DNA from 3 places in the Mesorhizobium sp. B2-1-3A genome. Region 1 is predicted to be linked to each of the others. Evidence: predicted binding sites of a transcription regulator. Region 1 holds the regulator's gene; each other region holds the start of a gene.

Region 1 (9,859 bases):
GCTGGTCGCCAAGCGCGACCGGCATATCGAACCAGCCGGCGGTGTTCCAGGCGCGGATGAGGTCCTGCGCCCATTCCTGCGTCGCCGCCTTCTGCAGCTCGTTGAAGACGGCGGGCGCCGCGGCACCCAGCGAATTGCCGTCGAGGTAGACCACGCCTTCCGGCAAGATGAACCGGTCGCGCATGGCACGCAGCGAATCCGCCGCATCCATGGCTTCGACTGCTACGAGATCGAGCGTTGCACGCATGATTTGTGACGTCCCTAGGTTATTCACGTCTGATTATTCACGGATCGCTTCGCGCGCGGGTGCCGGGCCCCGGCTGCGCTTGAGGCTGGGCAGAGCAAGCATGGCGAGCACAAACAGGCCCGTGGCAAGCTTCAGGTCGGGAGGCGGCATGCCGGCGGCAAGGCAGAACGACACCAGCTGGTAGTAGATGATCGCGCCGGCAAAGGGCGCCAGCAGCTGGCGCCAGACCGTCTGCTTGCCGACGACCGCCTCGCCGATCATCAGCGCGGCAAGCCCGTTGATGAGAATTCCCAGCCCCATATTGACGTCGGCGAAGCCCTGCGACTGCACCATCAGTGCGCCGCTCGAGGCCGAAAATGCACTCGCCAGCCCGACACCACCAATGGTCGCCGCCCAGACATTGATGCCTTGAGCCTCGGCCATATCGGGGTTGGCGCCCACGGCACGCACCGCAGTCCCCTTCTCGGTCCTGAAAAACATATAGAGCGCAAGGAAGACGATGAGCGCGATGAAGCCGGCGACAACGATCTTGCTGGCCGGAAAACCCGGCCGCGCGAACGGCACCCAGTCGAACACGGTGGGCGAGCCGAAGACGGAGAGGTTGGACTTGCCCATGATGCGAAGGTTGATGCTGTAGAGCATCGTCATCATCAGGATGCCCGCGAGAAGCGTGTGGATGCGGAAACGCAGGTGGATGAAGGCGGTGCAGCAACCCGCCGCGAAGCCCGCCGCGAACGCAACCACGATGGCCGCCAGCGGTGATACGCCGGCAGCCAGCAGCACGCCACAGACGCAGCCACCCAGCGGAAACGCGCCTTCGCTGGTTAGGTCGGGAAAATTCAGCATGCGAAACGGGATCATGATCCCGAGTACGACGAAGGCCAGGATCAGGCTTTGCGCCAACGTGACCGGTATGATCGCGACGAAGCTGGTGAGAACCTCCTGAACAAAGCCCATGATGATCAGCTCGCCAGCAACATGCGGTCGGTCTTGACCGAAAAATGGCCGATCAGGTCGATGACCGTGACCCTCGCCTTCTCCTCGCCAGTGACCTCAAGCAGGACCCGGCCCGCATCGAGCATGATCACCCGGCTGCCATAGTCGACAGCGTGTTGCATGTTGTGGGTCACCATCAGGGTGGTCAGCTTCAGCGCGTTGACGGCGCGCACCGTCGCTTGCATGACGATCTCTGCCGTGCGCGGGTCGAGCGCGGCCGTATGCTCGTCGAGCAGCAGCAAATCCGGCGATCCGCCGACGGCCATGATCAGCGACAGCGACTGACGCTGCCCCCCCGAGAGCAGGTCGACACGGGTATCGAGGCGATTTTCAAGACCGAGGCCCAATATCGACAGGCGCTCCTTGTAGGACGCTAGCCGCGTGGCGTTCAGCCCTTGCCGCAGCGTGCGTTTTTGGCTGCGCAGGTCGGCCAGCAGCATGTTCTCCGCCACCGTCATGCTGGCGGCTGTGCCGCGCATCGGATCCTGGAAGACGCGCGCCAGTCTTGTCGCCCGTTTGTACACCGGCATGGCTGTCACATCGGCGCCATTGATCAGGATTTTGCCGGAATCCAGGACAAGAGCTCCGGAAATGGCATTGAGCATGCTGCTCTTGCCGGCTCCGTTGGAGCCGATAACGATGCCGAACTCGCCCGTGGCCAGCGACAGGCTGAGACCGTCCAGCGCGATCTTCTCGTCGGCCTGGCCCTTGTAGAATACTTTGCGCGCGGATCGGATCTCGAGCATCGTTCCTCCCTGACCTCAGGATGACGGCGCCGACGCCGTCATCCTTCAGTGCCGATGTCAGTCGACGATGCAGCCGCAATCAGCCATCGACGCCGGTATCTCGATGCCGAACGCGGCCATCGCCTTGCGGGAAATCGTTGCCATGTGATCCTTGTAGGCCGGGCGCGACGGCGCGATCGTCTTGGGATCCTTGCCCTTGAGGATTTCGGCGGCGATGTTGCCGGCGTTGACGCCGACCTGCGTGTAATTGACCGCGAAGCTTGCCGGCACCGTGCCGTTGCGGACCGCGCTGTCATCGGAGTTGACGATCGGGATTCCGGCCTGGCGAGCCGCCGCGGAGACAGCGGCGATCGCCGGCTGGATCAGGTTCGAAGCCGGGCCGTAGATCACGTCTGCCTTGCCGGCGAGCGCGGCGATGCGCTGCTGGATGTCATTGACGTTGTCGACGCCGACTTCGATGACTTCGAAACCGGCCGCCGGTGCGGCCGCCTTGATCTTCTCGACCAAGGCAACGTCATTGGCCTCGCCTGGATTGTAAGGCACGCCGAAGCGCTTGGCGTTCGGCAGCAGCTTCTTGGTGAAGGCCATGACAGCGGCGACGTCCTGCAGATCGCTGGCGCCGGTCATGCCTTCGTCTCCGGCGTCCCACGACGGCACCAGCTTGGCCGCGACCGGATCGGTGACGGCGGCAAAGACGATCGGAATGCCGGAACCGGCAAGCGCCTTCTTGGCGATCTGCGAGACCGGCGTGGTGATGGTGTAGATCAGCTTGGGCTGCTCCGCCTGCAGCTTGGCGATCATCTGCGGCACCAGCGATGCATCGAAATTGGTATGGCTCTCCGTGTAGACGACATCCTTGCCCTCGACAAAGCCATTGTCCGTCAGCGCCTTCTTGAAGCCGGCTATGGCGGCGTTGAGCTGCGGATGCTCGCCGAAATTGGCGATGCCGATGCGAATCTGGTCGGCGGCGGCACTCCCCGCGCTGACCATCAACGCGCCTGCCAGGGCCAATCCCGACAGCCAAGCGGATTTCGACTTCAACATCATTTCCTCCCAGATTTGATCAGCGCCGCTTATCGGGACGGCAACTGTGGCGATCATGGTCAGTCCGTCGCCACCTGTCAAACATTATATATAATTCTTGCCATGGGCCGCCATCATATATAATTTTCGCATGCCGACGATGGACGGATCGCGATGCAGGATCAGAACAACTCCACGAAAACCGAGGCGGCCTATCAGCTGCTGCGGCGCGATATCCTGACCACACGCCTCATGCCGGGCGCACCGCTCAAACTGAGCGCGCTGCGCGGTCTATACGGCGTCGGCTGGACACCGCTGCGTGAAGCCTTGTCTCGACTTGAAGCCGAGCGCCTGGTTACCGCCATCAGCAATCGCGGCTTTGCCGTGGCTCCGGTGTCGCGGGCCGAGCTCGAGGACCTGGCTCGCGCAAGGATGGTTGTGGAGATGCCGCTGTTCCTGGAATCGATCGAGAAAGGCGGCAGGGAATGGGAGGACGCGGTTGTCACCGCCCACTACCGGCTCTCCCGCTGCAAGACCGCGGTCGACGACCCCTCGGATGCGGCCGTCGACCAATGGGACGAGAGCCACGAGGCCTTTCACGCGGCACTGCTGAGTGCTGCGACGTCCAACTGGCTGTTGCGCTTCCGTTCGACAATCGCCGATCAGTTGCGGCGGCATCATCGTTTTCTCGGCCTGGCGCCGACATTGCGGGCGGCCGCCGGCCTCAAGGATGGCTATGGCGAGGCAATGGACGCCCTGCGCGAGGCGATCGCGATCGAGCATCACACCGCGATCATGGAAGCGGCCCTCGATCGCGATGTCGAGCGGGCAAAGGCGCTGATGACGGCGCATATCGGCTACACGCTGCATGTCTACGTTCACAGCGAGGACGGCGGCGCGAACAACTACACCGCACGCGCCGGCAGCCTGAAGGCAATTTCGGGATGACTTCAGCGCTTCCGCGACGTCCGGCTCTCTATGAGATGGTCGCGGCCCGTGACAGGCTGGCCGCCTGGTTGCCGCGCACGCCGCTGCTGCGCCTCGATCTCGGTCGTGCCGATCAGCGGATATTCCTCAAGCTCGAGACATTGTCGCCCATTGGCGCCTTCAAGATCAGGCCGGCGCTCAATGCCTTGCTCTGCCGCGATGCCGATGAACTCAGGCATGGCGTTGCGACCATCAGTTCCGGCAACATGGCCTACGGAATGGCCTGGGCGGCACGGGCGCTTGGCGTTCCGATGGCCGCCTACATGTATGCCGATGCACCCCAGACCAAGATCGACGGGGTCCGCGGCCTTGGTGGCGACGTGCGCTTCGTCTCGCACGAGACATGGTGGCGCTACATCATCGGAACGGAGCGGCCGGAGGGCGCGGAATTCCTGGTGAACCCGGTCACCGACCAGGCGGTGCTTGCCGGCAACGCGACCATTGGCCTCGAGATCGCCGAAGATCTGCCCGAGGTCGATTGCGTCCTGACACCTTATGGCGGAGGGAGCATGACAACCGGTGTCGCCAGTGCGGTCAAGGCGATGCGGAGCCAGGCCAAGGTCTTCGCCGTCGAGGATGAGAATGCGGCTCCGGTCACGGCGGCGTTGGCGGCCGGACGCATTGTCGAGATCGAGACGCGCCCCTCCTTCATCAAGAGCATAGGCGGCCCATCGCTGGTGCCCGGCCTATGGCCATTGGCAAGCCAGTCTATCGACGGCGCCATTGCCGTCAGTCTCGACCAGGTCACGGAAGCGATGCGCCTGTTGTTCTCGAAGGCAAAGATCGTGGCCGAAGGCGCGGGTGCCGCCTCGCTCGCCGCCGCTCTCCGCAGCGAGCGGGCAACCGGCAACGTCGTCTGCGTTATCTCCGGCGGCAATATCGATGCCGGCGCCTATGCGCAGATTCTGGGCGGAGCGATGCCGGAAGCCTGAACGCGTTCTATCCCCGGATAGCCAGCGATTGTTGGCGTTTTGATTTCGTTTCGTTCCGGTCGAAATGGATCGATTGGCCCATGCAATCCGCCCTGTGAACGCGCTTCAAACGCTGATGCCAAGCGGGACAAGAGGGTGGACCACAGGCCATTAACCAAAATGATTTCAATGCTCGCCTTGGCGCGGAGGTGGTCGATTGCTGCCCACCGCCGGCAGCGGATAATTTCAGATGCCTTAACAAATTCACTAAACTTTAAACAGTTGCGGAACACAACTGGAACAGATAGTGTTTGTTCTGGGTTTGTTTTTCGATTCCGATTCACACCCTTCGTTCAATGCCTGGGGGGCGCCATGCTGACGCGCAAGCAACATGAACTTCTGATGTTCATCCATGAACGGCTAAAGGAAAGCGGTATCCCGCCCTCCTTTGACGAGATGAAGGAAGCGCTCGATCTCGCCTCCAAGTCAGGGATCCATCGCCTGATCACGGCACTGGAGGAACGCGGCTTTATCAGGCGGCTGCCCAACCGGGCGCGGGCATTGGAAGTGCTGCGGCTACCGGATTCGATCGCGCCCGGCCTCAACGCCGCAAAGAAATTCTCGCCGAGTGTCATTCAGGGCAGTCTCGGTCAGGGTGGCCTCGGCCGCCAGATCAAGCCGGCGCCGTCGCGCTTGCCCTCTGCCGGCAATGACGACGACGCGGTCTCCGCCGTGTCGATCCCGGTGATGGGCCGTATCGCCGCCGGTGTGCCGATCGATGCGATCCAGCATCAGACGCATTCGATCTCGGTGCCGCCGGACATGATCATGGGTGGCGAGCACTATGCGCTGGAGGTCAAGGGCGACTCGATGATCGAGGCCGGCATCTTCGATGGCGACACGGTCATTATCCGCAACGCCGATACGGCGAGCCCGGGCGAGATCGTCGTGGCGCTGGTCGACGAGGAGGAAGCGACCTTGAAACGGTTCCGCCGCAAGGGCGCCTCGATTGCCCTTGAAGCCGCCAACCCGGCCTACGAGACGCGCATTTTCGGGCCGGACAGGGTCAAGGTGCAAGGCAAGCTGGTCGGGCTGATCAGGCGCTACTGAGCAGGAGCAGCCGGCATTTCGGCTTTTTGATAGGGCGGCAGCCCCCTCGCCTCACGCGAAAACTTTCGTTGCTCGTGCCAGGGCCGATACGGCCCGTCCACGGCGAAGCTGACGGTTGGCGGACCGGTCGCCGATTGGCGGTCGAAGAAGACGGCGGCACTGCCCTTGCGTGCAAGTTGCCGCTTGGTGATGACGAGGACCAGCGGGTTGTGGCAGGCATCGTAGCCCGTCGCGTCATTGACAACGATCAGGTCGGCGAAGCCGCAGGCCTTCCAGGTAGCCTTGCGGTCTTCGACATGCGCGATGATCGCGCCAGACGGATGCCGGGCGAGACAGATGCCTTCCGTGCAGTAGAACGGCGCCCCTGGCGGCAGATTGACGGCATCGGCAATGTCGAATTGCCCGTCCGCCTTGTTGAACATCTCCGGTGTGACAATGGTTTCGGACACCAGCGCGCGTTTCCAATTGTCGACGGTGAATTCGTTCGGACGAGCTCGGCTGACCGCGAGTTCGCCACCGCCGATCGGCACCGCGACCAGCCGCGCATCTTCGGAGATCAGCACATCCGGCACGCGCGTATCAGACACAGTCAACAGGCCGGCGAGCGCGAATGGCACTGCCGCGAGCCGCAGCCATGTCGTCGCCATCGTCGCGATGACCAGGGCAATCGTCACCAGCAGCACGGAGTGTTGTGAAATCAGCCCGATCGCATCGACGGGGGAGCGTTCCGATATCCACGCCGATATGGCGATCATCACGGTCAGGCCCTTGCCCATCACGTAGAGAAAGGGACTATCGGCACCAAAGGGCATCGCAAGAGAACTGAGAACAGCGAAAGGCATGACAATCAGTGACACGATAGGCATGACGGCGAGATTGGCGAACAGGCTGAGCGGTGACACACGCTGGAAATGCCAGATGGCAAATAGCGCCGTGGCGCAGCCGGCAATGATGGAGGTCATCGCCAACCCGCCCGTCGCCAGCAGGAATCTTCGCGTCAGGAACCCCGGCAGGGACCGCTTTGGCGGTGGCGGTCTTGCCTTTCCCGCACGGTGATCCGCCCAGCCGGCATAGGCGCCGACCAGCGCGGCCGTTGCGGCGAACGACATCTGGAAACTCGGGCCGACCACCTCATGCGGCGACACCACGATGACGGCGATCGCCGAGATCGCCAGGTTGCGCATGGTCAGCGCCGCGCGATCGAACAATACGGCAATCAGCATCACCGCCAGCATGATGAAACTGCGCTCGGCTGCAACGACGACGCCTGAGATGATGAGGTAGGCGGCGATCGAGAACAGTGCCGCGGCGGCCGCATATTTCTTCACCGGCCGGCACGCGGAGAAATCCGGGAACAGCGCGAAGGCACCGCGCAGCAGACCCATGATGGTGCCGGCGACCAGCGCCATATGCAGTCCCGAAATGGAGATGATGTGATAGATGCCGGTGCGCCGCATCGCTTCGTTGATTTCATTGGGAATGCCGGCGCGCACGCCAACGATCAGCGCTGCCGCGATCTCACCTTCGGCACCGCCAACAACGCTCCTGATATGGTCGGCGATGGCTTCGCGAGCATTTTCTATCCCTGAAAACAGGCGGGCCGACAGCGGCATCTCATCGTCGTCGGCGGAGACGATTCTTGGATTGCCGAGAAAGAAGCCGCTGCCGCCGATGCCGGCAAAGTAGCTGTCGAAGGAAAAATCGTAGCTGTCCGGCCGCACCGGGCCGGTCGGCGGCAGCAGTTTGGCATAGCCCGATATCAGCGAGCCGGCGGTCATGTCGTCAGGTATCTTGCGCGCCGAGAGCCGGACCCTTTCCGGCGCGTAACGCAGTTTTGGCCGCGCCGTCGACGTCACGTCTATGGTCAATCGGATGCGACCGGTCTCCATGCGGTCGAGCGAGACGACGCGGCCGGTCACTTGCGTCGAGATTTCCGAACCCAGCATCCGGGTGTCCGCCCGCCAGGTCTCGACCTTGGCGGCAAGCAGGCCCAGCGCGCACAACAATGCCGCCATGAAAGCCAGATGGGTTTTCGGCCAGGAGCGCGAGACAAGCGCACAGATCGCCATCAGTGCGACGATCGCGACAGGCTTTGCAAAATCAGGCTCCGCCGCCAGCGAATAATAGCCGATCGCACCAGCGGCCAGGCAGACCGGCACCAGCAGGAAGGCGACGCCTCGGTCAAGTTCCAGTTCCGCTGCTGTCGTCACACTGTGGCGCAGGCGAGGCAAGGAAGCCTGGCCGATTTGCCGCCCGATACGCGCAATCCTGCCAGTGGCGGGCGGAATTGGTGCTGGGGCACCCGCTGGCAAAGGTCGGCTGCCGGAGCCAGGAACGAGAGGTGATGGCGGCAGCGAGGCCGGCGGCGGGATCGCAAACAGGGACCGCTCGCTGACGCCAACAACAGCGTCCTCGCCCTGATCCGAGCCCCGGCCACGTCCAGCCATCGGGTCTGCCCCTTGCACCCCTGACGCCCTATGCTACATGAACGCGCAACGCGCGAAAGTCCGCGCCGCCGCGCCCCGCTTCAGATGGTTTCCGAGAGTTTCATGTCCGACAAGGTCGTCACCCGTTTTGCCCCCTCGCCCACCGGTTACCTGCATATCGGAGGCGCGCGCACGGCGCTGTTCAACTGGCTCTATGCCAAACATACCGCCGGCACGATGCTGTTGCGCATCGAGGACACCGATCGCGAGCGTTCCACCGATGCGGCAACGGCCGCCATCCTGGACGGACTCACCTGGCTCGGTCTTGGCTGGGACGGCGATGCGGTTTCGCAATTCGATCGCGCCCCGCGCCACCGCGAAGTCGCGGAGGAGCTCGTGCGCCTGGGCAAGGCTTATTACAGCTACGAGACGCCTGCCGAACTGGAGGCAATGCGCGAAGCGGCTCGCGCCAAGGGTCTGCCGCCACGCTACAATGGCCAGTGGCGCGATCGCGATCCGTCCGAGGCGCCAGCCGGCGTCAAGGGCGCCATCCGCATCAAGGCGCCGACCGAGGGCGAGACGGTCGTCCACGACCGCGTCCAGGGCGAGGTGCGCTTCCCCAACAAGGATCTCGACGACTTCATCATCCTGCGTTCGGACGGCAACCCGACCTACATGCATGCCGTCGTCGTCGACGACCACGACATGGGCGTCACGCACATCATCCGTGGCGACGACCACCTGACCAATGCCGCCCGCCAGACTGTGATCTACAATGCCATGGGTTGGGACGTGCCATCGATGTCGCATATCCCGCTGATCCATGGCGCCGACGGAGCCAAGCTCTCGAAGCGTCACGGCGCGCTCGGCGTCGAGGCTTATCGCGCCATGGGCTACCTGCCGGAGGCGCTGCTCAACTACCTGGCGCGCCTGGGTTGGAGCCACGGCGACGACGAGATCATGTCGATCAAGGACATGATCTCCTGGTTCGATATCGGCGACGTCAACAAGGGCGCGGCCCGCTTCGATTTCGCCAAGCTCGAAGCGATCAATGGCGCGCATATGCGCCGCATGGCCGATGCCGAACTGTTCGACATCTTCATCGCCACGCTGCCCTATCTCGAGGGCGGCCCGGCGATGGCCGCGCGCCTTGACGACACGAACAAGGCGCAGCTGCTGGCAGCCCTTCCGGGGCTGAAGGAGCGCGCCAAGACGCTGGTCGAGCTTGTCGATGGCGCGGCCTTCCTGTTCGCCACGCGCCCGCTGCCGATCGACGACAAGGCGGCGCTCTTGCTCAATGACGATGCGCGCAAGATCCTGCGCGGCGCTCACGAAGCTTTGAACGCGGTTTCGGACGACTGGACGGCTGCCGCGGCGGAGGCAGCGATCCGCGATTATGCGCTGGCCGGTGGC
Region 2 (9,859 bases), on a different contig from region 1:
CGCGGCGGCTCTGAGGAGGCACGCGAGCGCCACATCTCGCGCGGCAAGCTGTTGCCGCGCGAACGTCTCGCGCAATTGCTCGATACTGGCTCGCCTTTCCTCGAGATCGGCCAGTTCGCGGCATGGTCGATGTATGGCGAGGAAATTTCCTCGGCCGGCATGATCGCCGGCATCGGCCGCGTCGAAGGCACCGAGGTGATGGTCGTCGTCAACGATGCCACGGTGAAGGGCGGCACCTATTATCCGCTGACGGTGAAGAAGCATCTGCGCGCGCAGGAGATCGCGCTGCAGAACAATCTGCCCTGCATCTACTTGGTCGACAGCGGCGGCGCCAATCTGCCCAACCAGGACGAAGTGTTTCCGGACCGCGAACATTTCGGCCGCATCTTCTACAACCAGGCCAACATGTCGGCGGCCGGCATCCCGCAGATCGCCTGCGTCATGGGTTCCTGCACGGCCGGCGGCGCCTATGTGCCGGCTATGTCGGATGAGACGATCATGGTGCGCAACCAGGCGACCATCTTCCTCGGCGGCCCGCCGCTGGTGAAGGCGGCCACCGGCGAGGATGTCAGCGCCGAGGATCTCGGCGGCGCGGACGTGCATACCAGGCTTTCCGGCGTCGCCGACCATTATGCGATGGACGACGAACATGCGCTCGCCATCTGCCGTCGCATCGTCAAAAACCTGAATCGGAACAAGACTGTAAGCCTGAGCTTACAGAAATCGATTCCACCACTTCATTCGACGGATGAACTCTACGGCGTCGTGCCCACCGATCTGCGTCAGCCTTATGATGTGCGTGAGGTGATCGCGCGCCTTGTCGACGGCTCCGAATTCAACGAGTTCAAGCAGAACTACGGCACGACGCTGATCACCGGCTTTGCCCATCTCCACGGCATGCCGGTCGGCATCATCGCCAACAATGGCGTCTTGTTCTCCGAAAGCGCGCTGAAGGGCGCGCACTTCATCGAACTGTGCTGCCAGCGCAGGATCCCGCTGGTCTTCCTGCAGAACATCACAGGCTTCATGGTCGGTCGGAAATACGAAGCGGGCGGCATCGCCAAGGACGGCGCCAAGCTGGTGATGGCGGTTGCCACCGCCAGGGTTCCGAAGGTGACCGTCATCATCGGCGGTTCGTTCGGCGCCGGCAATTACGGCATGTGCGGACGTGCCTACTCACCGCGCTTCCTGTGGATGTGGCCGAATGCCCGCATCTCGGTGATGGGCGGCGAGCAGGCGGCGACCGTTCTTGCCATGGTCAAGCGCGAGGGCATCGAGCGCAAAGGGGGCGAATGGAGCGACGAGGAGGAAGCAAAATTCAAGAAGCCGATCCTGATGAAATACGAGCATGAGGGCCATCCGCTCTACTCGTCCGCCCGCCTCTGGGATGACGGCATCATCGATCCGGCAAAGACGCGCGATGTGCTGGCGCTCAGCCTTTCGGCGGCGCTCAATGCGGAGATCGAGGACACGCGCTTCGGCGTGTTCAGGATGTGAGATGAGCAAGGCGCTGGACAGGATCCGCATCCACACAGGCGACATCACGAAGCTGGATGTCGATGCCATCGTCAATGCCGCCAATTCGTCGCTGCTCGGCGGCGGCGGGGTCGATGGCGCCATCCATCGCGCGGCGGGCCGCGAGCTCGAGTTCGAATGCCGGATGCTGAACGGGTGCAAGGTCGGCGACGCCAAGATCACCAAGGGTTACAAACTGCCGGCTCGACATGTCATCCACACGGTCGGGCCAGTCTGGCAAGGCGGCGGCAGAGGCGAAGCCGAACTGCTGGCCTCCTGCTATGTCAGATCGCTTGAGCTCGCGGCCGCCAATGATTGCCGCACTGTGGCATTCCCCGCGATTTCGACCGGTGTTTACCGCTACCCGAAAGATAAGGCGACCGACATCGCTGTCGGGACGATCGGCACGTTCATCGACGAGAAAAACATGCCCAAGACTGTCATCTTCTGCTGCTTCGATGAACAAACGGCGGAACTATCGGCTCGCCGTTGCTGCGCTTCGGGAGGCCTGAACTGTATGGACCAATCGATTCATCAGCATAGCCAAACTCGAATCCCCGCCAACGAACTGGCGGCAAGGCAAAATGTTCGCTACTGCTTGTTCTGCGTAATACAATGGGGACAGGGCGAAGATGATGCTGAAATATCACCGGGGTACAGCTGCCTCGACACTTGCAATCCTGCTAATATTCTCAACGACTGCCGCCAGCCCGGCCGGATCGCTGGCAGGCAGCAGGGGCGACGTGCGTTACCCAATAAATATTCCAGTGGGGACCACCGGAGGCTGCGGCAAGATCTATGCAGCGTATCTCGCAGCCGCGGGCCATTCGGCCTTCGCGGCGACGCCAATCGTTCCGGCGAGCGAGTACTTCATTTGTGGCGCGAAGCTAAATGCACCGTCACAGAAGGCGGCCGAGGAACTGGCGCTGAAATCCTGTCAGGCCAGCAAGAGCAAATACAAGGTGACCGTCGCTGGCGGCTGCAGTCTCGCCGCGTCCAAATAGGCTGGAAGGCGCGCGGTTTTTCTCTTTGGGGGAAGCAGAATGAAATCCACGAATTCCAAGCGACCAGCCATCGCGATACTGGCCGGGTTGTTCATGATCGCCTGGTCCGGCATCGGCGTGGCCGGCTCGCTGGCGGGAAGCGAGGGAGACAAGCGGTTCCCGCCGGCTTTGAATGGCGACCCAAAGTCGCCATGCACCAAGGCGTACAAGGCCTATGTAGCGGCCAGCGGCCATTCGGCTTACGCCACCACGCCGTATTCCAGGGTAGTCTCGCTGTACATCCTGTGCGGCACACGGCTGAATGCACCGTCGCAAAAGGTGGCGGAAGAGCTGGCGATGAAATCCTGCCTGGCCACACGTGCGCACTACAAGGTGACGAACGGCGGCGCCTGCGAGATCGCCGCTTCGAAGTAGGCCGGCGCCTGCCAGAATGGCGCCGCCCGCCACAAACCCGGGAGGCTCCATGTTCGCCAAGATCCTGATCGCCAATCGGGGCGAGATCGCATGCCGTGTGATTCGCACGGCCCGCAAGCTCGGCGTGCACACGGTCGCCGTCTATTCGGATGCCGACGCGAAAGCCCTGCATGTCGAGATGGCCGACGAGGCTGTTCATATCGGCCCCTCCCCTGTCGGCGAGAGTTATCTGCGCGGCGACAGGATTGTCGCGGCGGCGCTTTCGACCGGGGCGCAGGCCATCCATCCCGGTTACGGATTCCTGTCGGAAAATCCCGATTTCGTCGACCAGGTGGTGGCGGCGGGGCTCACCTTCATCGGCCCGTCGGCGGCCTCGATCCGCGCCATGGGACTGAAGGACGCCGCCAAGCGGCTGATGGAGAAAGCCGGCGTTCCCGTCGTTCCGGGTTATCATGGCGAGGCGCAGGAGATCGTGCTGCTTGCGTCCAAGGCGCGCGAGATCGGTTATCCCGTGCTGATCAAGGCGCGCGCCGGCGGCGGCGGCAAGGGCATGCGGCGGGTCGAGCATCCCGATGATTTTTCCGAGGCGCTGTCCAGCGCCCGGCGCGAAGCAAAGGCTGCTTTCGGCGACGACCGCGTGCTGGTCGAGAAATATGTCGACAAGCCCCGGCACATCGAAGTGCAGGTGTTCGGCGACAATTTCGGCAATGCCGTGCATCTCTATGAACGCGACTGTTCGGCACAACGCCGCCACCAGAAGGTGATCGAGGAAGCACCCGCCCCCGGTATGACGCCGGCTTTGCGCAAGGCGATGACGGAAGCGGCTGTGAAGGCCGCAAAGGCGATCAACTATTCCGGCGCCGGCACCATCGAATTCATCGTCGATGCCTCGCAGGGCCTCAAGGCCGACCGATTCTGGTTCATGGAAATGAACACCCGCCTGCAGGTCGAGCATCCCGTCACCGAAATGGTCACCGGCACCGATCTGGTCGAGTGGCAGTTGCGGGTCGCCAGCGGCGAAAAGCTGCCGAAGTCGCAGAGCGAGATCGCGCTTGCCGGCCATGCCTTCGAAGCGCGCATCTATGCGGAGGACGCGGCAAAGGGGTTCCTGCCGGCTACTGGCACGCTGCATCATCTGAAATTTCCCGTAACGGCACCCGACGCGGCCACGATGCGCATCGAGACCGGCGTACGGGCCGGCGATGCCATCTCGCCCTACTACGACCCGATGATCGCGAAGCTGGTCGTCCATGCAAAGGACAGGCAAGCCGCGCTCGAAGCACTCGGCACAGCGCTGTCGCAGACCGAAATTGCCGGCTCCACCGTCAACACCGCCTTTCTTGCCGCCCTCGCCGCCGATCCGGACTTTTGCGCTGGCGACGTCGACACCGGCCTGATCGGCCGACATCAGGCGGCACTGACCGAGCTCGCGCCGCCAACCGGCGAAATCATCTCGGCAGCCGCCCTTGCCGCGTCCGGCGCAGGACTATCGCCGGCGTCGAACGACCCGTGGTCTTCGCTTTCCGGCTATGCGCATTTCCACGACGTGGCGCGGCGCACGCGGTTGAAGTTCGGCGACGACGATATTCTGGCAAAGGTTTCGGTGCGGCCGGACGGGCGTTTCCAGGTAGCGCTCGGTGCGCCCTACGACAGCGCCAATTCGCATGATTTTCGTGCCGCTCCACGCCTCGCCCGCTGGCCAGGCCACATCACGGTGTTCGAAGGCGCCATCGGCTATACTTTCGCGGTGCCCGACCCGCTGGCACGCAGCGATGACGCGGCGGCGGCATCCGGCAGCCTACGCGCGCCGATGCCGGGTCTGGTCAAGCTGGTGCGCGCGGCAAAGGGCGATGCGGTGATAAAGGGACAAGCTCTCCTGATCCTCGAGGCGATGAAGATGGAGCACACCATCGCCGCCCCGCATGACGGGGTGATTGCCGAAATCGCCACGGAAGGTGCGCAGGTCACCGACGGGACGGTGCTGGTGCGGTTCGTCGAGGAGCAGACCGCCTCGGCCGCCGCCGCGGGCTGATACAGCGAGCGCATCGCCGACCGCAAAACAAAATGGCCGGGGTTCGCCCCGGCCATTTCTCTGGATTATCGCCTCAGATTACTGCGCGATCGGCGCGTACTTGCCGTCGTGCCACTGGTTGATGTCGTAGCTGGCGTTCTTGAGGTCGCCCTTCTCGTCGAAGGTGACGTCGCCGACAACGGTGCTGATCGGCGTGCCGTTCTTCAACGCTTCGGCAACCTTGGCCGGATCGTCGCTGCCGGCACGCTTGATGCCTTCGGCGAAAGCCTGGACCACGGCGTAGGAGAACAGCGTGAAGCCTTCCGGCACGAAGCCGCCGGCCTTGATCTTCTCGACGGCGGCCTTGGCCTCCGGCTTGGCCTGCGGATCCGACGGGAAGACGAACATGGTGCCTTCGCCGGCCGGGCCAGCAACCTGCCAGAACTCCGGCGAGGCAATCGAATCCGGCATGATCAGCTGGAACTTCAGGTTCTGTTCGGCCGACTGGCGCAGGATCAGGCCGGCTTCAGGATGGTAGCCGCCGAAATAGACGACGTCGGCCTTGAGATCCTTGAGCTTGGTGACAAGAGCGGAATAGTCCTTCTCGCCGGGATTGATGGCGTCGTAGTAGACTTCCTTCAGGCCACCGGTGTTCATAGTTGCCCTGACAGCGTCAGCCACGCCCTGGCCGTAGGCACTCTTGTCGTGCAGGATGACGACGTTCTTGCCGGCATACTTCTTGGCGATCCACGGGCCGATGAAGGCGCCCTGTGCATCGTCACGCGTATAGAGGCGCATGATCGTCGGCCAGCCGGCCTTGGCGGCCGCGTCGGTCAGCACCGGGTTCGAGGAAGCCGGGCTCATCATCAGCGCGCCGGCTTCGGCATAGACGGCCGAGGCCGGAATGCTCGATCCTGAGCAGGCATGCCCATCGATGAACTTGACGCCGTTGGCGACGATGCGGTTGGCGACCGACACTGCCTGCTTGGGATCGCACTGGTCATCCTCGATGTCGAGCTTGATCATCGAACCGTTGACGCCGCCCGCAGCATTGATGGCATCGGCGGCGGCCTGTGCGCCCTGCTTGAACTGATCGCCGATGGTGGCGAGCTGTCCGGTCATCGGGCCAACCACCGAAACGGTGATGTCGTCGGCGAATGCGACCGGGGCACTCATCATCAGGCCGAAAATGGCCGCGCTCAAAATACTCATTTTTTTCATTGCAATAGAACTCCTCCACTCACGCGCGGCCGCCCCGGCCGCGCTTCTTCCAGAGAGGCGGGACAATTTCATCCTTCATCGGGCCTGTCTAGGCGCATTGACGCCGCTCGATTGGGCCTGGGAGGCCTCATCCACGCAAAAAAGCCACGCCAGCCTTGTTCCGGCCGGTCATGGCTTTTTTGCCTGTCGGGCTGTTTCCCCAGCGCCCCCGCGCCGCAAACCCCAACTTGGCCGTCCCTGTCTTTCCTGTTGACCATGATCTTGGCCGAAAACCGGATTCCACTTTCCGGGATCATGGTCCGTCGTACGGCTTGACCTATTCGCCTGCCGCCTTCTTGTTGTTGGCCTGTGGCCCGGCTGTCTGCGCAGCCTTGTCCCTGTTGTGGCCCGACCGTCTTTGAGCGATCTGGACCCGAGCTTTCCCGCCTGGCGGAAACCTAGTGCATGGTCATCCATTCGCGGGCTTCGCGCAGCGCCCTGGCAATCTCGACCTTCGACATGGCCGCCGACAGTTCCGAGCGCAATTCCGCGGCGCGGGCCGACCCCTTGATGGCGGCAATGTTGAACCATTTGTGGGCGGCAACGACGTCGGTCTCGCAGTCGCGGCCGGTCGCATACATCATGCCCAGTTCGAAAAGAATGTCGGCCTGGGCAGTTGCCCCCATGGCGCCGAAACCTGCTTCAAGCATTTCAAAACGTGCCATTTTAGTCCCCTGTCTGGCTCCCGAGAGCTGCCTCCGTTTGTCTTGTCCGGGCCGCTCTTTCGATGCTTTCGAGAATGCCGCTCAGGCTTGAATCCGTCGTTAAATGGCGTGCTTAATTTGAGGAAAACAAAGCTAAAACAAGAGGTAAACGCGGAAATTCGTTAAGGATACGAAGCCAGTGTTTCAGCCGATTTTCGCTAAATTTGACGAAAATTTTCCGGGCTTGGATCAACACTCCGCTAACCACGGGAAACAAACACGATGCGCCGGTCGTTTTCATTTCCCTCCGCGACGACGCGAATCAGGCGCTTTCAGAATCCCAAAGCCTTCCGTCGCGGCACCGCTTTTGTTTTGGCGGGAGCTGGATTAGCTTACGTTTGCGTAAACGGCAGACCGGCGAGGCGGAGCATCCGGCCGGCCATCCAAAGGGAGGAAGACATGTTTCGAAAAGTGAGCCTGGCCCTTGCAGCCACATTGATCATGGCGGGAACGGCGTGGGCCGATCCGATCGAGGGCAACTGGAAGACGCAAGCCGGCGACACCGCGGCCATTTCAGGCAGCGGCTCGTTTTCGATCACGCTCAAGTCGGGCAAATATGCCGGCAAGACCATCGGCTCGCTCAAGGCGGCCGGCGACAACAAATATGCCGGCAGCATCACCGACCCGGCAAACGACAAGACCTATTCGGGCAAGGCGACGTTGTCGGGCACCTCGCTCAAGATGAGCGGTTGCGTGCTCGGCGGTCTGATCTGCAAGAGCCAGACCTGGCACAAGCTCTGATCGACCATATCCTTGGGACATGATGACGGGGCCTGGCAGGCCCCGTTTTCGTTTCATCGGCGGGCCGAGCACCGGTGCCATTGCCCTGCCTCCGTTGGCCGTATCAGGCCGGCAGCGACCGGATCAGATCCCGTCAATCATTTTGAACCGCAGATGAACGCCGGCATCAGAGCCGGTTCAGAGGCGTTGGGGCATTCTCCTGCGTATTGAAGGAGACACCACCCGATGCTTGCTCGCCGCTTCACCATCGTCTGCCTGCTGATGAGCCTGTTTGGAATGTTCTTCGCCATCCTCGTCGCCGAAGCGGGCCGTTCCCCCCGCTCCTGGGACGAAGCCAGTTCCAGGACATGCCGCCTCGCCTGCCCCACCCACCTTCGCAACTGAACCAAAGAAACCAGACCTCGAAAAGAAAAGCTCAGACATCATGAACCGCATCGCCGCCAACGCACTCAAGACCCTTCGGCTTCTGCCGCGGGCGGCGCTTATCCTGATGGTCCTGGCCGCTCCGGTCCTGGCCGTGCCGATGATGCGCGCCGATGCCGGCTCGACGATCGAGGCTCCGGCCCTGAAGAAGTCCGGCGTCGGCTTCGTCCTGCTGGTCAGTCTGCAGCGGGGATAAAGAAAAATGGCGCTTTGGGCGCCTTCGACAGCCACACCCCTCCCAACCGCTCGTCCGAGTCTCTATATTGAGCCATGGAAAAGCGAATCTACCCTCAAGCCATCGAATCTGTGGTCATGCCGGAGGCTTTTGGCCGGCAAAGCTTCGACAATGCCGCGAAAGCGGTCGCGGCACTGCAGCTGCTTTATGACCGCAACACCAAGTTCCTGCGCGATTCCTTCGCCGCTTTGGCCGCCGGCGGCGACAGCAGCAAGCGCTACCGCGCCTTCTATCCCGAGATCGGCGTCACCACGAGTTCGTTCACCCAGGTCGACTCGCGCCAAGCCTATGGCCATATGCCGACGCCCGGCCATTTCGCCACCACGATCACGCAGCCGCACTTGTTCGAGAACTACCTGATCGAACAACTTCGCCTGATCATGCGCAACCACGGCGTGGCGGTCACTGTTTCGGAATCGACCACTCCCATTCCACTGCATTTCGCCTTCCTGGAGGGAACTTACGTCGACGGCGCCGCCGCGGAGCGCATCAAGCGGCCGATCCGCGACCTGTTCGACGTGCCGGACCTCGACGGCACCGACGATCAGATCGCCAACGGCACGTTCGAAGTGGCCTTCGGCGAACCAAGACCGCTAGCCCCATTCACGGCGCAGCGTATCGACTACTCGCTGCACCGCATGACGCACTACACGGCGACCAGCCCGCAACATTTCCAGAATTTCGTGCTGTTCACCAACTACCAGTTCTACATCGACGAGTTCGGCGCCCGCGCCCGCGACCTGATGGAGAAGGGCGGCGGCGGTTATGTGGAATTCGTCGAGCCGGGCAATGTCGTGACCAAGGCCGGACAAAGTGCGCCGAGCGAAGGCGTTGGACCACAGCGTCTGCCGCAGATGCCGGCCTATCACCTGAAAAAGGCGAACCATGGCGGCATCACCATGGTCAACATCGGTGTTGGCCCTTCGAATGCCAAGACGATCACCGACCATATTGCCGTGCTGCGGCCGCACGCCTGGGTGATGCTCGGCCATTGCGCCGGACTGCGCAACACCCAGGCGCTTGGCGACTATGTGCTGGCGCATGCCTATGTGCGCGAGGACCACGTACTGGACGACGATCTTCCGGTCTGGGTGCCGATCCCGCCGCTGGCCGAGATCCAGGTGGCACTGCAGGAGGCGGTTGCCGAAGTCACCGGCCTGTCGGGCTACGATCTCAAGCGCATCATGCGCACCGGCACGGTCGCCACCATCGACAACCGCAACTGGGAACTGCGCGACCAGCGCGGGCCTGTGCAGCGCCTGTCGCAGTCGCGTGCCATCGCGCTCGATATGGAATCGGCGACGATCGCCGCCAATGGCTTCCGCTTCCGCGTGCCCTACGGCACGCTGCTGTGCGTGTCCGACAAGCCACTGCATGGCGAGTTGAAACTGCCAGGCATGGCGACCGAGTTCTACAAGCGGCAGGTGGCGCAACACCTGACCATCGGCATCAGGGCGATGGAGAAGCTGGCCGAGATGCCGATGGAGCGGCTGCATTCGCGCAAGCTCCGGAGCTTTTCGGAAACAGCGTTCCAGTAGGTGGCCGCAGCGCC
Region 3 (9,859 bases), on a different contig from region 1:
TTTCACCGAGTTGGTGCGGGCCTGCGACCAGGCCGCGCGCGAGCGCGGCTATTCGACGATCCTGTGCAATTCGGACTCCGATCCTGAAAAGGAGGCGGCGCATCTGACCTTCCTCGCCAGTCACGGCGTCGATGGCATCGTGCTGGCCGCCAGCGATCTCATTCCGGAGGCCGACTTGCTGGAGCGACTCCGGATTCCCGTCGTTTCGATGGACCGGGAAATTCCTGATCTCGATTGCCTGGCCGCGCGCATCGATACGGATTACGAGCAGGGGGCCTTCCTGTCGGCGCGCCATCTGATCGAGACAGGACATACACGCATCGCCTTTGTCAGCGGCAATCCCTTGGCCTCGAACACCAAGATCAGACGGGCGGGATTCGAGCGGGCGCATCGCGAGGCCGGGCTACCGGTCGATCCCGACCTGATCGAATGCGGCGCGTTCAACCATAGGTTCGGATTGGTGGCCACCCGCACGCTGCTCGACCGCACCAGCTTCTCGGCCATGTGCTGCATGAGCGACATGCTGGCGATGGGCGCGACCGTGGCGCTGCGCGAACGGGGCCTCGCCGTTCCCGACGATTGCGCGGTGATGGGCTTCGACAACATCTACATCGCGCCGCTGCTGGTGCGGCCGCTGTCCACCGTCGAACGGCGCATTTCCGAGGCCGGCACCTTGGCGATCGGCGCGCTGCTCGATTTTCTCGACGACCCGACGCATCCGCGCCGGATGGTGCTGATGGAACCGACGGTGATTTTGCGCGAGACGACGTGACGGCACAGGGACAGGGTTGGCGGGCTATCCTGCCCCCAGTTGCTTCGCCAGATCAGCCAGCATCGGGCGCTGCCCGACAAGGATTTTCACCTCGGCCTCGGGCAGGCTGAACCAGCCGGCTCTGTCGACCTCGGGGAATTCCTTCATCGACCCGGATCGCGGCGGCCATTCCATGGTGAAGGTATTGCTGCTGATCGCGGCGACATCGATCTCGGTTGTGGTCTCGACGGACCAGGCGATGACGATCTTGCCGCCCGGCTGCCTGTATTCGCCGAGGCGCGCGAAAGGGTCGCCGACCTTGATGCCGAGTTCTTCGGCGGTCTCGCGTTGTGCCGCGGCGAGTTCGTCCTCGTCCTCGCCGACGAGCCCCTTCGGGATCGACCAGGCGCCATCGTCCTTCTTCGCCCAGAACGGGCCGCCGGGATGAACCAGAAGCACCCTGACATCGCCACCGCTTCGGCGATAAATCAGCAGGCCTGCACTGCGTTTTGCCATTTTTGTATGTCCGTTTGCGGCGCCGGTGCGAAGTCGGCGGTCACCTGATTGCGCGTGGATCATGGGCGCCGATCTTGCGCCGGGACATTGCGACGTTATGTCAGGTGCATCCGCATTGCACCCCATTGCGGGGGCCTGCAATCTGACAGCATCGTTTGGGTTGCGTCGAAGTCAGGTGGGACGTCCGAAATGCAACTGGGTCTGATCGGCTACTACAGCGATTTCGTGGTCTATCCGCTGGTGATCGCCGTACTGGGGATCGCCGGGCTGATCGAGGCAGGCGAAGAGAGCGCCCCGGACTGGCTCGGCACAATGCTTATCTGCCTGGGCCTGTGGACGCTGATCGAATACGTCCTGCACCGCTTCGTCCTTCATCACGTTCCCTACATCAGGGATCTGCATGATCGTCATCATGTCGAGGAGCGCAGTTCGGTGGGCACGCCGACCTGGCTCAGTCTCGGCGTGCATGCGTTGATCGTACTGCCCGTTTGGATGCTCTCGGATTTCGCGACCGCCAGCGCGGTCGGTTGCGGGCTGATGCTGGGCTATCTCTGGTACATCAGCGTTCATCACATGATCCATCACTGGCACCCCTCGCATCCCAGCTACCTCTACACGCTCAAGCGCCGCCATGCTGTGCACCACCATATCGACGACACCGCCAATTTCGGTGTGACGTCGATTTTCTGGGACAGGGTTTTCGGCACGGCCCGGCTTTGAGACAAGTGGCGCCAAGCTCCTTGACAAGCCATGCTTGCCGGGTGTTGTTTTGCCGCCAACCGCTTGGACGTTGGGGATTGCCGTGAAGAAAACCTATCAGAAGCCGGTGCTGGTGAAGCGCGAATTGCTGTCCGTCGTGACCGCGGCGCCTGTTACTTCCGGGCGTTGACCCGGAAGCCTGAGGGCGAGGGCTCTGGCGCTTACAGCTCCTTTTCCGCCAGTTCCCTGAATTCGTCGGGCACGGAGCGTGCCGCTTCGAGCGCCACCGTGCCGTAGCCTACGGCCTGTTTGCCGAAGCGTTCGCGGATCTTGTCGATGGCGCGGTCGGCGCCGAATCGGGCCAGGCCTTTTTGACTGCCGGGGCGGCGCTTCTCGTCGGCGAGGCCAAGCGGCAGGTCGAGCTGCAGTTCGGCACTTTCCTCGAGATGCGAGACCGAAATCGCCAGCAGCGAGATCGTTTTCTCCTGGCGATGGTCGGCGAGGACGCCGCGCACCAGGTCGCCGGCGATCTCGGCCAGCATGGTGGTCGCGGAGATGGGCTGATCCAGCGTGATCGAGCGCGTGACGGCGCTGAGATCGGCAAAGCGCACGCGCACCGTCACCGTGCGGCCGGGCCGCGCCTTGGCGCGTAGGCGGCTGGCGACCCGGTCGGCCAGGTGCAGAAGCGTGGGCACGATCACCCGCGCCACGGCCGGCTTCAGGCCAAGCGCCGATTGCGCGCCTGCCGAGTGCGCCCGGCGCTTGGTTTCCAGTTTCCTCGGGTCGCGGTTCCACGACAGGGCGGCAAGCTTTTCGCCGGCGGCGGGGCCGAGCAGTCGCGTCAGCGCGCCGCTATGCGTTCGGGCAAGCTCGCCGATGGTCTCGACGCCGATCTCGGCCAACCGCGCCTTTGTCGCGGGGCCGACGCCCCACATCAGCGAGACCGGCAAATCGTGCAGGAAGGCGAGTTCGGTACCGGGATCGACCACCACCAGCCCGTCGGGCTTGGCGACCTGCGAGGCGATCTTGGCCAGATGCTTTGTGCGGGCCACGCCGATCGAGATCGGCAGGCCAAGTTCCGTGCGCACGCGGCGCCGGATCGCCGTGGCGATCTCCGCCGGTTGCCCGAACAGATGCGTGCAGCCGGCGACATCGGCGAAGGCCTCGTCGATGGAAATGCGCTCGACCACCGGCGTGAAATCGTCGAGGACCTTGATCGCCGCGTCGCCCAGCCGCTGGTAGTGGCTGAAATTGCCGCCGACGAAGATCAGCTGCGGACAAAGCTCGCGCGCCTTGCGCCCCGGCATGCCGCCGCGCACGCCGAAGGCGCGCGCTTCATAGGAGGCGGCGAGCACCACGCCGCCGCCCACCGCGATCGGCTTGCCGCGCAGCGACGGATCGAGCAACTGCTCGACCGAGGCGTAGAACGCGTCGAGATCGGCATGCAGGATGGTGGCTGTGGTTTCCATCCCGCTGCATATCCGAGGTTGCTGATAGACAAGAACGAATAGAGAACAAAAGGAGACAATTGTCAAGCGGGACTGTGGAAAGCTCCACTTTCTCCTACAGGGGAGAAGGGAACGCTGCGCCGCCACCTACCCAATCTGCTCTGCCCGCAGTGTTGCCTTGATCCGTTCCAGCGCAGGCTCGCCGCCGGCCGCCAGTTCGTCGGCAATCCGGGCCAGGTGATCGTCGGCCTTGCGGTGCTTGCTGCCCCACGCGCCGAGCGTGGCCAGCACCGGCAAAAGGTCGATGCCGGCCTCGGTCAGCCGGTAGATCGCCTTCAGCCCATGGCTCGGGTCGTCGCTGCGAGTGAGGATGCCTTCGTCCTGTAGCGTCTGCAGCCGCTCCGCCAGCGTGCGTGAGGAGATGCCTTCATCGGACTGCAGGAACTCGCGAAAATGCTTTTTCCCGGCGAAGACCAGGTCGCGGATGATGAGCAGCGTCCAGCGGTCGCCCAGCAGTTCCAGCGACAGGCTGATCGGACAGCCGGATCTTTCACGCGTCGACATTTCTATGCTTCCATTTTTAAATCAATTTACTATTGACATCATTTTTGGCCTGCGTCAATGGTTCCAAAAGTAAAGCAATTGCCTCTTGATGTGGAGACGACGATGAAGAAGCTCATCCTTCAGATGCAGATGTCGGTCGACGGTTTCGTCGGCGCCTATGAGGATCATGGCTGGCAGCTCTGGGAGTGGGGCGACGACAGTGCTTGGGACGAGGAGCTGAAGCGGGACTTCAACACCGTCTTCGCCGGCATCGACACAATCCTGCTCAGCCGCAAGATGGCCGAGGAGGGGTATCTGACCCATTGGGGCAATGCGGCGAAGAGGTTTCCGGCCGATCCGTTCTACGCCTTCGCCCAGCGTATCGTGGAGGCCCGAAAGGTGGTGCCGAGCGGCAGGCTGAAAAGCTCGCGCTGGGAGCGCACGACGGTGGTCAGCGGCGACCTGCCGCGCGAAATCGAGGCGCTGAAGGCAGGCGAGGGCGGCGACATGGCCGCCTTCGGTGGTGCCGGCTTTGCATCGGCGCTGATCGCGGCCCGGCTGGTCGACGAGTTCCAGCTGTTCATCAACCCGGCGGTGCTGGGCGCGGGACGCCGCATCTTCGAGCAGGGCGGTTTCCAGGACCTGCTTCTGCTCGGCTCGAAGGCCTATGCCTGCGGCATGGTGGTCAATCGCTACGCTCCGGCGCGGTGAGGAGAGAAAAATCCGGGTCCGACGTATCCTTTCCACCCGCCCGTCCGTCCTTGGCTTTGGAAGGTCGCGCAGCCCGCGATCCGCAACCCTGGGAGATTATCATGGCGAGCACTGAGAGTGAGGCGAACAGGAACCACTATGCGGCGATCGTCGCCAATGCCGGCACGTTCAACAGCCCAAAGGCGATGATCGATTTCAACGACACCAGCTGGACGGCGCTGACCCGCGAACCCGGCGGCGTCGACTATATCGAGGTCGATGCCGGCGGCGTGCCGGCGCTGTGGATCGTGCCGAAGGGCGGCGACGAGCGGCGGGCGCTGTTTTATGCGCATGGCGGCGGCTTCCTCGGCGGTTCGATCTACACGCACCGCAAGATGGTTGGCCATCTCGCCAAAGCCGTCGGCTGCCGGGCCTTGCTCTATGACTATCCGCTGGCGCACCAGGCCAAGCATCCGGCCCAGACCGAGGCGGCGATGGCCGCCTGGAACTGGCTCGTCGACCAGGGCTTCGACACCCGGCGGGTCGCGCTTGCCGGCGATTCCTGCGGCGCGGTGCTGACCTATGGCCTCCTGCAGCGGCTGCGTTCGCAAGGCCGGCCGTTGCCAGCCGCCACGCTGATCATCTCCGGCTGGTTCGACATGGCGCTGACCGGCGCCAGCTACGCGACCAACCGCGAGAAGGATCCGGCCTTCGCCAGGGAGTCCGTCGACTGGCTGGTGACCAATTTCATCGGCGACGGCGACCGGCTCGATCCCGAGGTCAGCGCGCTCTACGCCGATCTCAGCGGCTTTCCGCCCGTCTTCCTTCAGGCCGGTGCCGACGAGGCACTGGTCGACGAAAGCCGCATGTTCGCCGAGCGCGCGCGGCAGGCTGGCATCGAGACGCGCCTCGATGTCTTCGACGGCATGCTGCACTCCTTCCAGATGATGGCCGGCCGGGCGCCGGAGGCCGATGACGCGATCGGCCGCTTCGCCGCCTGGCTGCGGCCGAGGCTCGGCCTGCCGGATGCCGTCAGCGAGAAGATCGCCAGCGGCAAGGCGGCATAAGCATGGGCGGGCCGATCGGGTCGCACTTCGTGCTTGTGGATGCACGGCGCCTGCGCGATGGTGCCGTGACGTTAGAGCAGTTCACCGTTTCACGGAAACGGCGAACTGCTCTAACTCTTTGTTTTGACGCAATTCCGAACGGCTACACACTTTTCCTGGAATTGCTCTAAGCGACGTGCCGCGATGAACCAGCAGATCCGCACATCCCGTGAAACGAGGCAAGGCATCGAGCCGCGCCTCGATCCCGAAGGCCTGTTCGACCTGCGCTACAGGGCATTCCTGGAGACGGTCTCGCATTTGCGCGTCCGTCTGCACCGCTACTGCGCGCGCATGACCGGCTCGGCTCTCGACGGCGAGGACATCATGCAGGAGGCGCTGTTCGAGGCCTACCGCAAGATCGCGCTGCTCGACGATGCACAGGCATTGCGGCCATGGCTGTTTCGTATCGCCCATAACAGGTGCATCGACTTCATCCGCAACCGCCGCACGCGGCTCAAGGCCGAAGCCTCCTATGCCAGCGATGAGATCGTGCTGCCTGTCGAGCCCGCCGGTCCGGGCGCCGGCCGCGCCATCGAGCGGCTGGTGGTGCACCTGCCGCCGAAGGAGCGCGCCTGCGTGCTGCTCAAGGATGTCCTCGACCATTCGCTGGAAGAGATCGCCGACCTGGTCGGCTCGACATCGGGCGGCGTCAAGTCGGCGCTCAATCGTGGCCGCGCCAAGCTCGCCGCTCTTCCGGCGCAACCGGTCGCGGCACCCGCGCACGACCCCGAACTGGAGCGGCTGCTCGGCCGCTATGTCGAGCTCTTCAATGCCAGGGACTGGGACGGGGTGCGGGCGCTGACCAGCGCCGATGCCCGGCTGCGGGTTTCGGACTGCTACAATGGCCTGCTCTCCCGCTCGCCCTATTTCGTCGAATACGAGCGCGGCGAGCCCTGGCGCATGCGGCAAGATGCGATCGAAGGGGAGGCCGTGCTGGTGGTCGACAGGCTGCAGGGCGAGGCGTGGCGGCCAGCCTATCTGGTGCGCATCCATGCCGATGGCGGCGTCATCGATCGCATCGCCGACTATTATGCCTGCCCCTGGATCCTGGAGATGGTCTTCACGGACGGGTGACGGGCCGATCCGGCCCGCGTCCTATTTCACCGAGTCGGCGGCAGCCAGAATGACATCGGCCACCTCGCGCGGTGTGGACAGCATAGGAACGTGGCTGGTCGCAAGCTCGGTCACCTCAGCGCCGATCGCCTTGGCCATCGCGGCTTCAGCCGCCGGCGGTATCATGCCGTCGTGGCTGGCGACGATGTAGAAGCTCGGCTTGGTCTCGTAGGCGGCGGCCGTGAGCTTCTCGTCGAAGATACCGGCAAAGGGCGGACCTTGCGTGGCTGCGATCAGGCTGATTTCCTGCGGCGGCAGGTCCTGCGCGAAATGTTTGGCGACGCCTTCAGCGCTTAGCCTGACATAGCCGCCGCTATCGGCTTCCAGGGCGCTTGCCCAGGGCAGCGGCGGCTGCCCCTTGCCAAGATCGTTCACCGACACGCCCTTTGGCGGTGCGAAGGCGGCGACATAGACCAGCGCCTTGACCTTGTCGTTCACGCCCGCCTGACTGATGACGACACCGCCCCAGGAATGGCCGACCAGGATGACCGGCCCCGGCTGGGCATCGATGACCCGCCTGGTTGCGTCGACATCGGCGGCCAGCGAGCTCAACGGATTCTGCACCGCCACCACATTGAGCCCCTTGGCCTCCAGCAAGGGGATGACCTTGCTCCAGCTCGAGCCGTCGGCAAAGGCACCATGCACCAGCACGACCGTTTTCTTCGGCGCGCCGGCGGCCGAAGCCGGCGCGGCCATCGCCATCAGGACGGCGGTTCCCGACAAGAGAAGATGCGACAACGACATCGAATGGCTCCATTTTTGTCGTGACGGGCCGCCTTGCGAGGGACAACCCATCGGCTTGGTTTCATGACATCGGTTTCAGCAGGTCCGAAATGATCGCCGGCCGGTTGTTACCTGGCGAGGAAATCGGTGATCAGCTTGACCGTGGCATCCGGGTTTTCTTCCATGATCCAATGGCCGGATGCGGGCACGATGGCGCCCGTCACGTCCGACGCGACGAACCGCAGGATGTCGGCCTGTGACGTGCCCGCCGATTTCTCCGCGCCGGCCGCGAGCACCGGCATGGGAAGCTTGCCGCCGGCGGAAAGCATCGCCTGGTTGTCGACGGCGTCCTGGTCGAATGCCTTGAACTGCTCGAAGGCGTCATGCATGGCATGCGGCCGCGCATAGAGTTTTGCGTAGTGGGCGCGCGTCGCCTCATCGATCTTCTTCGGGTCAGCCGACAGTTCGTTGTAGAAGCGGTCGAGGTAGATGCGCTCGCGGCCCGCCACCAGCCGCTCCATGTCGGGGCCGCGGAAGTTGAAGTGCCATAGCAGCGGGCTTTGCTTGATCTTGTCCCAGTCACCTATGCCCGGCAGCGGTGCGTCGATGACAACCCATTTCGTGATGCGCTTCGGATATTGCGCGGCCAGCGCATAGCCGACCATGTTGCCGATGTCGTGCGTCACCAGGTCGGCCTTGTCGATCTTCAGCGCATCCATCACACCGGCGATGTCGACCGCCTGGTTCTTCTTGGCGTAGCCGCTGTCCGGATGCGCCGAAAGGCCCATGCCGCGCAGGTCCGGCACGATCACCGTGTGATCCTTCATCAGCTTTGTCGCCGCCGGTGCCCACATGTCGCCTGTATCGCCGAAGCCGTGCAGCAGAATGACTGCGGGCCCTTGTCCGCCGACGCGCACATGCAGGCTGGTGCCGTTGGTCTCGATCGACTGGGTCTTGAAGCCCGCCGGAAACGGGATCACGCGCGCCGAGGCCGGAGCGGCGAGTGACAGCAGACCAAGCACGATAACCAAAGGACGAAACATGATGCATTACCCCGAGCTTTTGTGGCCGCCGTATCGCGGTCCTTCCAACTATGGCACCATGCCCTTGATTTCGTTAGGCGTCGGTCGCCTGATTGTGAATTCGGGAACGCCGAACAATGCTAAAGCTTGAAGCCGCCGCCGCGTTTGTCGCCGTCGCGGAATCCGGTTCGATCAGCGAGGCGGCCAGGCGCATGAGCCTGTCCAAGTCCGTCATCAGCGAGCGGCTGTCGGAGCTCGAGCGCAGCCTCGGCACAAAGCTTCTGGACCGCACCACCCGCAAACTCTCGATCACCGAAGCGGGGCGGGGTTTTTACGAACGCGCCAAGCGCATCATGCAAGAGGTGGCCGATGCCAGCGCCGAAATCGCCGAACATCGCGGCGAACTGGCCGGGCCGCTCAGGATATCGGCGCCGACCAGTTTCGGCATCCTCCATCTCGGCCCGGCGCTGTATGGCTTCCTGGCCAGGCACCCGGGGATCGAACTGACGCTTGATCTCGACGATCGTTTCGTCAGCATGGTGGCCGATGGCTACGATGCCATCGTGCGTCACGGGCCGGTCGTCGATGACGGACCTGTCATCGTCAAGAAGCTGGCTTCCAGCGAGCGCTTCCTGGTGGCCTCGCCGGACTATATCAAGCGGTTCGGACGGCCCGCGGCCACCGAAGATCTGAAGCGCCATAAGGGCATCATCTATTCCATCCGGGGCGCCGCCGACTGGCGGCTCAAGATTTCGCGGCGGCTGGTGACGATCCGCCCACAAACGGCGTTGCGCGTCAACAACGGAATCCTGATGCGCGACGCCGCTCTTGCCGGCCTCGGCCTGGCATTGCTCCCCGCCTACTTCATCCAGACCGAGATCGCCGACAAGCGATTGATGGTCGTCGATGTCGGCGCCGAGCCCCAGGGAGCCACCATCTATATCGCCTATCCCGAGGATAGGCGCGGATCCGCCAAACTGCGCGCGCTCACCACATGGCTGCGCGATGCCTTTGGCGATCCGCCCTATTGGGAGGCTTGAGCAGCGCTCACTTGGCATCATGAAAAATGATGCCGGCCGTGTGGCGCATGCCCGAGCGCAGCCGGCTGACGCCGTGGCGCAGGTTGACGCGGTAGGTGCCCTTGGTCCCCTGCACCGGCCGGTTGTGGACGGCGAAGGCCACCGCATCGCCCTGGCGCAACGGCACCACTTCGACCCGGCTCTGCATGCGCGGCCGCTGCTCGGTCAG

What was found. Region 1 encodes LexA, which represses DNA repair genes until DNA is damaged. Its sites were predicted from a motif close to TGTTCNNNNTGTGTTCNG; they were not measured.
Region 2: a site for LexA is predicted at 6,992-7,009, ahead of FJ977_RS03545 (sel1 repeat family protein). Genes of this name have one in related genera too.
Region 3: a site for LexA is predicted at 3,466-3,483, ahead of dinB (DNA polymerase IV). Genes of this name have one in related genera too.

Annotation. Positions count from the first base shown of each region.
Region 1 is NZ_VFWK01000004.1:516,061-525,919, reverse strand. It holds gene kynU (kynureninase) at 1-247, opposite strand, end outside; gene FJ977_RS18240 (ABC transporter permease) at 281-1,204, opposite strand; gene FJ977_RS18235 (ABC transporter ATP-binding protein) at 1,210-1,989, opposite strand; gene FJ977_RS18230 (ABC transporter substrate-binding protein) at 2,047-3,033, opposite strand; gene FJ977_RS18225 (GntR family transcriptional regulator) at 3,187-3,960, shown strand; gene FJ977_RS18220 (pyridoxal-phosphate dependent enzyme) at 3,957-4,931, shown strand; gene lexA (transcriptional repressor LexA) at 5,283-6,020, shown strand; gene FJ977_RS18210 (ComEC/Rec2 family competence protein) at 6,014-8,467, opposite strand; gene gltX (glutamate--tRNA ligase) at 8,570-9,859, shown strand, end outside.
Region 2 is NZ_VFWK01000001.1:691,417-701,275, forward strand. It holds gene FJ977_RS03515 (carboxyl transferase domain-containing protein) at 1-1,497, shown strand, start outside; partial or broken gene FJ977_RS03520 (O-acetyl-ADP-ribose deacetylase) at 1,499-1,993, shown strand; gene FJ977_RS03525 (hypothetical protein) at 2,148-2,519, shown strand; gene FJ977_RS03530 (hypothetical protein) at 2,559-2,933, shown strand; gene FJ977_RS03535 (acetyl/propionyl/methylcrotonyl-CoA carboxylase subunit alpha) at 2,983-4,965, shown strand; gene FJ977_RS03540 (branched-chain amino acid ABC transporter substrate-binding protein) at 5,044-6,165, opposite strand; gene FJ977_RS03545 (sel1 repeat family protein) at 6,603-6,869, opposite strand; gene FJ977_RS03550 (DUF2147 domain-containing protein) at 7,308-7,649, shown strand; gene FJ977_RS35685 (hypothetical protein) at 7,875-8,033, shown strand; gene FJ977_RS03555 (hypothetical protein) at 8,074-8,268, shown strand; gene FJ977_RS03560 (AMP nucleosidase) at 8,385-9,845, shown strand.
Region 3 is NZ_VFWK01000002.1:906,169-916,027, forward strand. It holds gene FJ977_RS10945 (LacI family DNA-binding transcriptional regulator) at 1-772, shown strand, start outside; gene FJ977_RS10950 (NUDIX domain-containing protein) at 797-1,267, opposite strand; gene FJ977_RS10955 (sterol desaturase family protein) at 1,457-1,987, shown strand; gene dinB (DNA polymerase IV) at 2,188-3,435, opposite strand; gene FJ977_RS10970 (helix-turn-helix domain-containing protein) at 3,562-3,978, opposite strand; gene FJ977_RS10975 (dihydrofolate reductase family protein) at 4,081-4,668, shown strand; gene FJ977_RS10980 (alpha/beta hydrolase) at 4,770-5,714, shown strand; gene FJ977_RS10985 (sigma-70 family RNA polymerase sigma factor) at 5,898-6,827, shown strand; gene FJ977_RS10990 (alpha/beta hydrolase) at 6,849-7,610, opposite strand; gene FJ977_RS10995 (alpha/beta hydrolase) at 7,718-8,632, opposite strand; gene FJ977_RS11000 (LysR family transcriptional regulator) at 8,749-9,651, shown strand; gene FJ977_RS11005 (2OG-Fe(II) oxygenase) at 9,659-9,859, opposite strand, start outside.